One region of the Kitasatospora sp. NPDC058162 genome, then DNA from elsewhere that is predicted to be linked to it. Evidence: riboswitches for the same ligand, from Rfam matches in the RefSeq annotation. Region 1 holds a riboswitch; each other region holds the start of a gene.

Evidence for each region. A riboswitch is a leader RNA that binds a small molecule or an ion and turns the genes downstream of it on or off. The one in region 1 is predicted to bind cobalamin.
Region 2: another riboswitch for cobalamin. It lies ahead of ACFVXG_RS01550 (ABC transporter substrate-binding protein); the one in region 1 lies ahead of ACFVXG_RS37035 (ribonucleoside-diphosphate reductase subunit alpha).
Region 3: another riboswitch for cobalamin. It lies ahead of ACFVXG_RS21320 (HoxN/HupN/NixA family nickel/cobalt transporter); the one in region 1 lies ahead of ACFVXG_RS37035 (ribonucleoside-diphosphate reductase subunit alpha).

Annotation. Positions count from the first base shown of each region.
Region 1 is NZ_JBHVUS010000034.1:38,898-42,139, reverse strand. It holds gene ACFVXG_RS37040 (glycosyltransferase family 39 protein) at 1-993, shown strand, start outside; cobalamin riboswitch at 1,066-1,198, shown strand; gene ACFVXG_RS37035 (ribonucleoside-diphosphate reductase subunit alpha) at 1,391-3,242, shown strand, end outside.
Region 2 is NZ_JBHVUS010000001.1:377,241-380,482, reverse strand. It holds gene ACFVXG_RS01555 (hypothetical protein) at 1-1,452, shown strand, start outside; cobalamin riboswitch at 1,588-1,793, shown strand; gene ACFVXG_RS01550 (ABC transporter substrate-binding protein) at 1,915-2,859, shown strand; gene ACFVXG_RS01545 (FecCD family ABC transporter permease) at 2,856-3,242, shown strand, end outside.
Region 3 is NZ_JBHVUS010000010.1:123,177-126,418, forward strand. It holds gene ACFVXG_RS21315 (EamA family transporter) at 1-549, shown strand, start outside; gene ACFVXG_RS21320 (HoxN/HupN/NixA family nickel/cobalt transporter) at 559-1,677, opposite strand; cobalamin riboswitch at 1,709-1,903, opposite strand; gene ACFVXG_RS21325 (ArsR/SmtB family transcription factor) at 1,985-2,380, shown strand; gene ACFVXG_RS21330 (hypothetical protein) at 2,560-3,242, shown strand, end outside.

The sequences.
Region 1 (3,242 bases):
GCCGCCCCGGCCCTCGCGCTGGCCTGCGCGGTCGCCTACTCGGCGATCCTCGCCGTGCCCGCGCTGGTGGTCCTGGCCCTCGCCGTCGCCCGGCCGCACCGTCGGCCCGGCCCGGCCGCCCTGCGCGCCCTGCTGCTGGCCGTCGGGACGACGCTCCTGCTGCTGCCGTACGGCCTGCTGGGGAAGGTCGTGGGCTGGTCCCCGTCGTCCGGCGCCGCCCCCGGTTCGGCCGGCTCGATCCTGCTCGGCACCCTCCAGTGGGCCGGCCTGTTCACCGTCCTCGCGGTGGCCGGCACGGTCTCGTACGCGCGCCGCGAGCAGCTGACCGAGCACGAGTCCCCCGAGGGCGACCGCGTCGCCCCCACCCGCGCCCAGCGGGCCCTGCTCGGGGCCGTGCTGACCGCCACCGCGCTGCTGGTTCCCGCCGTCCACCTGTGGACCGGCACCTCCGGCGCACTGTTCCGCCACCTCGGCTACGGCATGCTGCTCGCCGCCCCGATCGCGGGCCTCGGCCTGACCCGGCTGGTCGGAGCCCACTTCCGCCACCCCCAGCTGGGCATCCTGGTCTGGGTCGCGCTGCTGGCCCTCGGCATGGAGCAGTCCGCCCTGCGCTACCAGAACGGGCCCGACTCCGGCCGCCTGCTGGCCGTCCTGCGGGCGCACGCCGTGCCCGAGGGCCACTACCTCACCGAGGTCGACGGACTCGCCGAGTACTACCTGGGCGGCGTCAGCAGACCCGAGCAGTGGGTCTCGGCCCGGGCCGGCACGGACTACCGCGACGGCGCCGGGAAACAGCACCACGGCGTGGACGGCAGCACCGCCGCGATCCGGGACGGCTGGTTCACCGTGGTCGTCCTCGACAGCACCGCGCCGGAGGCCACCGACCGGGCGCTGAGCGCCGCGCTGAACACCGGCGGGCAGTACCGGCTGATCGCCCAGTTCACCTCCCCGACCGGCGATTCGAGCACGTACAAGGTGTACCTGAAGCACTGACGGGCCGTCGGGACCGTCGGCGCGCGCGACACGACAGGCACAACATGTGGTGCCGCCACAGCCTGCCGCCACTACATGTATGCTCGCTTCTGCTGTCGATGCAGGGGAACCCGGTGGGAATCCGGGACTGCCCCGCAGCGGTGTGCGGGCGGCTCCAGCAGCCGTACCGCGAGTCCGAGTACCTGCCGAACAGCGTGCGCCACGGCCCTCCCGCAGAGGCCGCGCCAAGCACCAGCACCACCCCTCCGGGCCTCGCGGGCGGGCCGGGGAGACACCTCGCGCGACGCTTTTTGCGTTCGCGCCGTGCTCCCCTGCCCAGATCGGCCCGGTGACCCCGATCACCGCCGCACGATCGCCGCCAGGAGAGAGCGCCTTGACCACCGCTGCCTCAGTCACCCTGCCCGCCCAGGGCTCCGGTACCGCCTTCACCGACCCGACGGTCTCCGACCCCGGCGGTGCTCTCCTGCGGCTGCTCACCGACCGCAGCGTCGACCTCACCGAGGTCGACCCCGGCCACGTCGCCGCCGCCGCGCTGCGCGGCCGCCACGCCGGCTCGGACTTCGCCGAGCTGCGCGGGCTGGCCGTGGACGCCGCCGCGTCGATGATCGCCGAGGACCCCCAGTACTCGAAGCTGGCCGCCCGCCTGCTCGCCCTGGAGATCGTCGACGAGGCGAACAGCCAGGGCTCGACCTCCTTCTCCGCCTCGATCGCCGTCGGCCACGCCGAGGGCCTGATCGGCGACACCACCGCCGCCTTCGTCGCCAAGCACGCCGAGGCCCTCGACGCGCTCATCGACACCAAGGGCGACGACCGCTTCGAGTACTTCGGCCTGCGCACCGTCCAGTCCCGCTACCTGCTGCGCCACCCGATCACCCGCAAGGTCATCGAGACCCCGCAGCACTTCCTGCTCCGCGTCGCCTGCGGCCTGGCGGTCGGCGACTCCGAGCAGTCGGTGCGCGAGGTGTCCGAGCTGTACGGCCTGATGAGCCGCCTGGAGTACCTGACCTCCTCGCCGACGCTCTTCAACTCCGGCACCCGGCACCCGCAGATGTCCAGCTGCTACCTGCTGGACTCGCCGCTGGACAACCTGGACTCGATCTACAACCGCTACGCGCAGATCGCCCGCCTCTCCAAGCACGCCGGCGGCATCGGCCTGTCCTACTCGCGCATCCGCTCGCGCGGCAGCCTGATCCGCGGCACCAACGGCAAGTCCAACGGCATCGTCCCGTTCCTGCGCACCCTCGACTCCTCGGTCGCCGCCGTCAACCAGGGCGGCCGCCGCAAGGGCGCGGCCTGCGTCTACCTGGAGACCTGGCACGCCGACATCGAGGAGTTCCTGGAGCTCCGCGACAACACCGGTGAGGAGGCGCGCCGCACCCACAACCTCAACCTGGCCCACTGGATCCCGGACGAGTTCATGCGCCGCGTGAACGCCAACGCCGAGTGGTCGCTGTTCTCCCCCGCCGACGTCCCCGAGCTGGTCGACCTGTGGGGCGCCGACTTCGACGAGGCCTACCGCAAGGCCGAGCTGGCCGGCAAGGCCGTCCGCACCATCCCGGCGCAGACCCTCTACGCCCGCATGATGCGCACCCTCGCGCAGACCGGCAACGGCTGGATGACCTTCAAGGACGCCTCCAACCGCGCCGCCAACCAGACCGCGCTGCCCGGCCGCACGGTGCACTCCTCCAACCTGTGCACCGAGATCCTGGAGGTCACGGACGACTCCGAGACCGCCGTCTGCAACCTGGGCTCGGTCAACCTCGGTGCCCACGTGGCGCTTGACGCTCGCGCCGATGATCTGGTCAACGCGATGGACTGGGAGCGCCTCGACGCCACCGTCCGCACCGCCGTGACCTTCCTCGACCGCGTGGTGGACATCAACTTCTACCCGACCACCGAGGCCGGCACCTCCAACTCCCGCTGGCGGCCGGTCGGCCTCGGCGTGATGGGCCTCCAGGACGTCTTCTTCAAGCTGCGGATCGACTTCGACTCCGCCGAGGCCGCCCGCCTGTCCACGCTGATCGCCGAGCGCATCATGCTCACCGCCTACGAGCGCTCCGCCGACCTGGCCGAGCAGCTCGGCCGCCACGAGGCCTACGGCGAGACCCGCGCCGCCCGCGGCGAGCTGCACATCGACCACTTCCCGACGGCCGCCCCGCAGTGGACCGACCGCTGGACGGCGCTGCGCGCCCGCATCGCCGAGACCGGCCTGCGCAACTCGCTGCTGCTCGCGATCGCCCCGACCGCGA
Region 2 (3,242 bases), on a different contig from region 1:
TACGAGCGGGGAGGTCCGCAGGTGCTGCTGGTGTGCAACGGCAGCACCGTCGCCTGCCCGAGCAGTTCGGCGCAGCAGTACGGGACCATCCAGGCCGCCGTCGACGCCGCGCGGAGCGGTGACTGGGTGCTGGTCTGGCCCGGCGTCTACCACGAGAAGGCCACCGGCGAGGCCGGCGTGCTGATCACCACGCCCGGCGTCCACCTGCGCGGGCTCGACCGCAACCGGGTGGTCGTCGACGGCAGCAACGGCAGCGCGGCCCAGCCCTGCCCGGCCGACCCCGCGCTGCAGGACACCACCGGCCGCAGCGGCGTCGTCGTCTCCAAAGCCGACGACGTCTCCATCGAGAACCTCACCGTCTGCAACTACCTGTCCGGCGGCAGCGGCAGCGGCGGCAACGAGATCTGGTGGAACGGCGGCGACGGCAGCGGGCAGATCGGCCTGCACGGATACCACGGCGCCTACTTGACCGCGACCTCCGGCTACGGCGCGGCCGACCCGAACGCGTCGATGGCGCAGTACGGGATCTTCGCGTCCAACGCGACGGGCCCGGCGGAGCTCGCCCACACCTACGCGTCCAACATGGGCGACTCCGACTACTACGTGGGCGCGTGCCGCGACATCTGCGGCGTGACCCTCACCGACGCGCACGGACAGAACTCGGCGATCGGCTTCTCCGGGACCAACTCGGGCGGCTACACCATCAAGGACTCCGAGTTCGACCACAACCGCACCGGGATCGTGGCCAACTCGCTCAACAACGACGACGCGCCCCCGCCCCAGAACGGCAGCTGCCCCGGCGACCCGCAGCGCTCGTGCACGTTCATCGAGCGCAACTTCATCCACGACAACAACAACGCGAACGCCCCGCTCTCCGGGCTGGCGGGCGCCGTCGGTGCGGGCATCGAGATCTCGGGCGGCCACGGCGACACCGTCCGCGGCAACCGCATCCAGCAGCAGGGCAGTTGGGGCGTCGTCCTGCACGACTTCCCGGACAGCGAGACGCCGCCGCCGCTCAGCAGCTGCCAGGGCGGGACGCAGCTGCCCGGCGTCTGCGTGTTCACCTCCTACGGGAACGTCGTGGCGGCCAACGAGTTCAGCCGGAACGGCTTCTTCGGCAACCCGACCAACGCGGACGTCGCCAACGAGTCGACGACGGCGCCGCACAACTGCTTCTACGGGAACCACGGGACCGGCGGCGCCGCCCTCACCAGCGACCCGGACTCGATCCAGAGCGGCACCGTGGACGGCCCGCCGTGCGGCAAGGGCGCGGGCGTCGGCGACGACCAGCTGCTCTTCGCCGAGCTGGTGTGCGCGGCGGGCTTCGGCCCGTGTCCGATCCCGGACGCCGCCTACCCGCAGCGCACCGGCCTCGACCTGGCGCCGCTCAGGACGCAGGCGAGCATGGAGCGCCCGTGCACGGGGCTGCCGAGGAACGCGTTCTGCGAGTAGCCGTCTCGTGATCGGCACGTCGAAGGGGCGGACACGCAGCGCGTGTCCGCCCTTCGGCATACGTGGTGGCGGGGACGGGATCCGGGCTCCGGATGATCATTCGTGGGCTGCCCTTCACCGGTCTGACCACGCCTGATACGTTGCCATCGCCGTGGTGTACGGGAAACCGGTCTGAGTCCGGTGCGGCCCTCGCCACTGTTGCCGCGGAGTTCCGCGGCCCTCGCTGACCGGCTCACCCAGCGGTCAGGACCACTGCGCGGGTTGGAAGACCCGCTCGGGAAGGTCGGCCGCGGTGCGTCGATGCGGAAGCCAGGAGACCGGCCACGGCGCGACATGTTCCACGAGGGTTTTGGAGAACACGTGCCCAGCGGTCTGCTGCGTCCTTTTCGCGCTATATGCCCCATAAGTCCCACACATTCGCTACGCGCCGGCCGGGCGGTCGCGGCCGCCCTGTTCGTCGGCGTGCTCGGAGGCTGTGCGGGCGCCCCCGCACCCGTCGCGTCCGGCGGGGCCACCGGAAGCGCCGGGCTGGTCAGCGTCGACAACTGCGGGACCACCGTGACGGTCGGCGCTCCGCCCGCCCGGCTGGTGACGCTCAACCAGGGTGCCACCGAGGTGGCCCTGGCCCTGGGCCTGCAGTCCCGGATGGCCGGTAGCGCCTACCTCGACGACTCCGTCCCGGAGAAGTGGAAGGCGGCCTACGACTCCGTCCCGGTGCTCTCCGCGAAGTACCCGACGAAGGAGAAGCTCCTCGCGGCCCGTCCCGACTTCCTGTACGCCTCCTACGCCAGCGCGTTCACCGGCAAGGTCGCGGGCACCCGGGAGGAACTGCTCGGCCAGGGCATCCCGTCGTACCTGTCCCCGTTCGGCTGCTCGGACAAGAACCAGGTGCCGCCGCCGACCTGGCAGGCGGTGTGGGGCGAACTGAACGACGTCGCCAAGGTCTTCGGTGTCACGGAGCGGGCCGCCGCGATCCAGCAGCAGCAGGAGCAGCAGCTGGCCCAGTTCAAGGCGACGGCCGAGGGTAAGGACCTGAAGGTCCTGTGGTTCGACTCGGACACCAAGACGCCGTTCGTCGGAGCCGGCCACGGTGGACCCCAGCTCGTGCTCGACGCCGTGGGTGCCCGCAACGTCTTCGCGGACCTGCCCGGTGGCTGGCAGAACGTCAGCTGGGAGAAGGTCGTCGCGGCGGACCCGGACGCCATCGTGGTCGCGGACGCCGGTTGGGACACGGCCCAGTCCAAGATCGACTACTTGGAGAACGACCCGGTGCTGAGCAAGCTCACCGCCGTGCAGCGCAAGGCCTTCGTGGTGGTGCCGTTCTCGGAGTCGACCCCCGGCGTGCTGCTCGCCGACGGTGCCGCCCGGGTGTCCGCGGGGCTGAGCCGACTGCACCCGGGGTCATGACCGCACCCGGGGTCAAGACCACCGGAACCCGCCCCGTCGTACGGCCCGCCGGTGCGGGCCGCACGACGGCGGCGCTGGCCGTCGGTGCGGCCCTGCTGCTGGCCACCGTCCTGCTCGGCCTGGCCGTGGGTTCGCAACCCGAGCCGGTCCGGACGGTGATCGACGTCGTGGCGCGCCGTCTCGGGCTGGGCGACCCGCGCGTGACGCTGCTGGACGACCAGATCGTCTGGCAGTTGCGGCTGCCCCGCGTGCTGGGAGCGGCTGCCACCGGCGCCGGCCTGGCGGTCTGCGGTGCGGTGCTGCAGACGCTGACCGGGAACGACCTGGCCGATCCCTTCCTGCTCGGGATCTCGGAGGGAGCGGCCGCCGGCGCGGTCACCGTG
Region 3 (3,242 bases), on a different contig from region 1:
GTCGGCGTCGGGCTCGCGCTCGGCGAGCGGCCCGGCCCGGCGCAGTTGGCCGGGATCGCGGTGGCGGTGGCCGGCGTGGTGCTGGCCGGCGGCCCCGAGCGCGGCGGACCGGCCGCCGCCCGCACCGCCCTGCTGCTCACCCTGGCCGCCGCCTTCGGCTTCGGCGCCAACATGTCCCTGCTCGCCCAGGCCTCGGCCGGCGGCGGGCTGCTGCTGGTGCTCTGCGTCCAGCGGCTCGTCAACATCGTGGTTGGCGGCGCCGCGCTGCTGTGGTCGCTGCGCGGCGCCGACACCACCGGACTGCTGCCCGGGCTGCGCTCCCGACTGCCGCTGCTCACCGGCATCGGACTGCTCGACGTGGCCGGCAACGCCGCGTACGCGATGGCCTCGCACGGCGGCTCGGCGGCGGTGGCCGCCGTGCTCGCCTCGCTCTACCCGGTGGTCACCGCGCTGCTGGCGCGCGGGGTGCTGAAGGAGCGGCTGCGCCCGGTCCAGGTGGTCGGCGCCGGGCTCGCCGTGGCGGGCACGCTGCTGCTCGCGGCAGCGTGACCCCCTTCGCTACTGCTTCGCGGGCGTCCAGCGCTTCTCGACGCCCGCCAGCTTCCAGTACGCGATGGCGATCGCCCACACCACCACGAACAGCCCGGCGATCGCGTAGCCCACGTTGTCCAGCGAGATGTCCGCGATGAACCCGGTCACCGGGTCGGTCAGGTCGAGCTTCTCGTGCAGCACGCCGACCAGCTCGATGGTGCCGATGATGAAGGCCACCGCGATCGACAGCCCGGTGATGGTCAGGTTGTAGTACACCTTGCGCACCGGGTTGGAGAAGGCCCACTGGTACGCGAAGTTCATGAACGTCCCGTCCAGGGTGTCGAACAGGCTCATCCCGGCCGCGAACAGCAGCGGCAGGCAGATGATCGCGTACCAGGGCAGCCCGGCCGCCGCGCCCGAACCGGCCATCACCATCAGGGTGACCTCGGTCGCGGTGTCAAAGCCCAGGCCCAGCACCATGCCGACCGGGAACATCTGCCCGGGCCGGGTGATCGAGCGGGTCGCCCGGTTGAGGATCCGGGCCATGAAGCCGCGGGAGTTGAGGTGCTCCTCCAGCTCCGCCTCGTCGAACCGCCCGGCCCGCATCGAGCGGAACACCTTGAGGATGCCGAGCAGCGCCGCCAGGTTGAGCGCGCCGATCAGGTAGAGGAAGGCGCCGGAAGCCGTGGTGCCGACCACCCCGAGCCACTTGTGGGTGGCCGAGTCGTCGTCCATCAGCGTGTTCGCCAGTTGGGCGCCGCCCGCCACCAGGGCGGCCATGATGACCACCATCGAGGAGTGGCCGAGGGCGAACCAGAAGCCGACCGAGACCGGCCGCTTGCCGTCCGCCATCAGCTTGCGGGTGGTGTTGTCGATCACCGCGATGTGGTCGGCGTCAAAGGCGTGCCGCATGCCGAGGGTGTAGGCGGTGATGCCCAGGCCCACCCCGAAGACCTGGGTGCCGACGGCGTAGTTGTGGGGCGCCACCAGGAAGAAGAGGGTCCCGAAGGCCACCACGTGCATGGCCAGGATCACCCCCATCAGCCCGGCGGTACGGACGGTGTCCTCGCGCTTCCACCGGAAGGTGGGCAGTACGGAGGGGGCGGCGCCGGCCTCGGCGGGCGCGGCGGTTTCGGGCAGGGTCATCTTCGGATCACGCTCCAGCACCTCGTGGAATGACTTCGTGAGATGCCGTGGCCGGTCTCCTGGCTTACGGGGCTTCCGGACCCGCCTTCCCAAGCGCACGAAGCGCCCAGTGGCACGTGGGTCCGGACTTCTCTCCCCCGATCACAGTGGCGAGGGCCGCTCCGGAACAGGACCCGTTGAGGGTCCGTCACCGGTATTCCCGAGCACCACGGCGGGGAACACCGTAGGGGCAGGACACCACCCTCGCAAGGTTGCGCACCTGTGCAGGTGTCCAGGATCACAGGTCGTGAGCTGCCAGAATGTCCGCATGCATCTCGTACCGGCCGACCGCGCGGGCCACCGCACCATCGACGGACACCGGGTCTGCGAGGCCATCGCCGCCATCGGGGACACCGCCCACGTCCGCTCCTGGGCCGAGCGGTTCTCCCTGCTCTCCGACCCCGGACGGCTCGCCCTGCTGCTCGCCCTGCACCGGGCCGGCCCGCTCGCCGTCAGCGACCTGGCCGTCGCCACCGGCATGCGCGACCCCGCCGTCTCCCAGGCCCTGCGACTGCTCCGCACGGCCGGCACGGTCACCGGGGACAAGGACGGACGCGTGGTGCGCTACCGGCTCGTGGACGACGCCATGCGCCCCCTCCTCGACGAGTGCGCCGCCGCCGAACACGAAGAGCCCCACGAGGAGCCGACCGCGGCGGCGGGCTGACCGACACTCGGCAAACCACGCCGCGGGCGCAGCCGGATGAGTACGATCTTCGTGTGCTGATCCGCCTCCGGCCCCGGCCTTGGCCCGACGACTCACGCTGGGATTCCCGTCCGGTCACGGCGCGCGTCCTCGCTGTCACTCGCACGCTCACCTCGGCCACCCGGGTCCTCGACGTGCTCATGCTGTTGCGCGGTCAGGACGGCATCCGGTTCTACATCACCGTCAACCCCGGCTCGCAGTTCGCCTCCGGGCTCGACGACTACCTCCGCACCCTGCCCGGCAACATCACCGTGCTGCCGTGGGAGGAAGCCGTCCGGCGCGAGTTCAACCTCGCCGTCGCCTGCGCGGTCCACGCCTCCATGCACCGCCTGCACGCACCGCTCGTCGTCCTCCCCCACGGCGCCGGCTACAACCGCCTGGTCACCGAGTCCACCGGTGACAAAGCGAGCGCCGCCGGTCTGTCCCGGCGGGAACTCACCCACCGGCGGCGGGTGTTCCCCAGTGTCATCGGAGTCAGCCACTCCGAGCAGTTCGACCGGCTCGCGCAATGGTGTCCCGAGGCCCTCCCCCGCGCTCGCGAGGTCGGCGATCTCTGTCACGACCGGATGCGGCACAGCGAGGACTCCCGGGACCGCTACCGCGAGATGCTCGGCGCCGTCGACGGGCGGCGTCTGGTCGTGGTCAACTCCACCTGGAGCGAACATTCGTTATTCGCCCAGGCCTTCGACCTCCCGCTCCAGCTCGTCGCCCAGCTCCCGGCCGACGAGTACACCGTGGCGGTGATCCTGCACCCCAACATCTGGGAAAAGCACGACCCGGAGGCGATCCTCGCCCCCGCCACCCGCTCCGGGCTGCGGCTCAT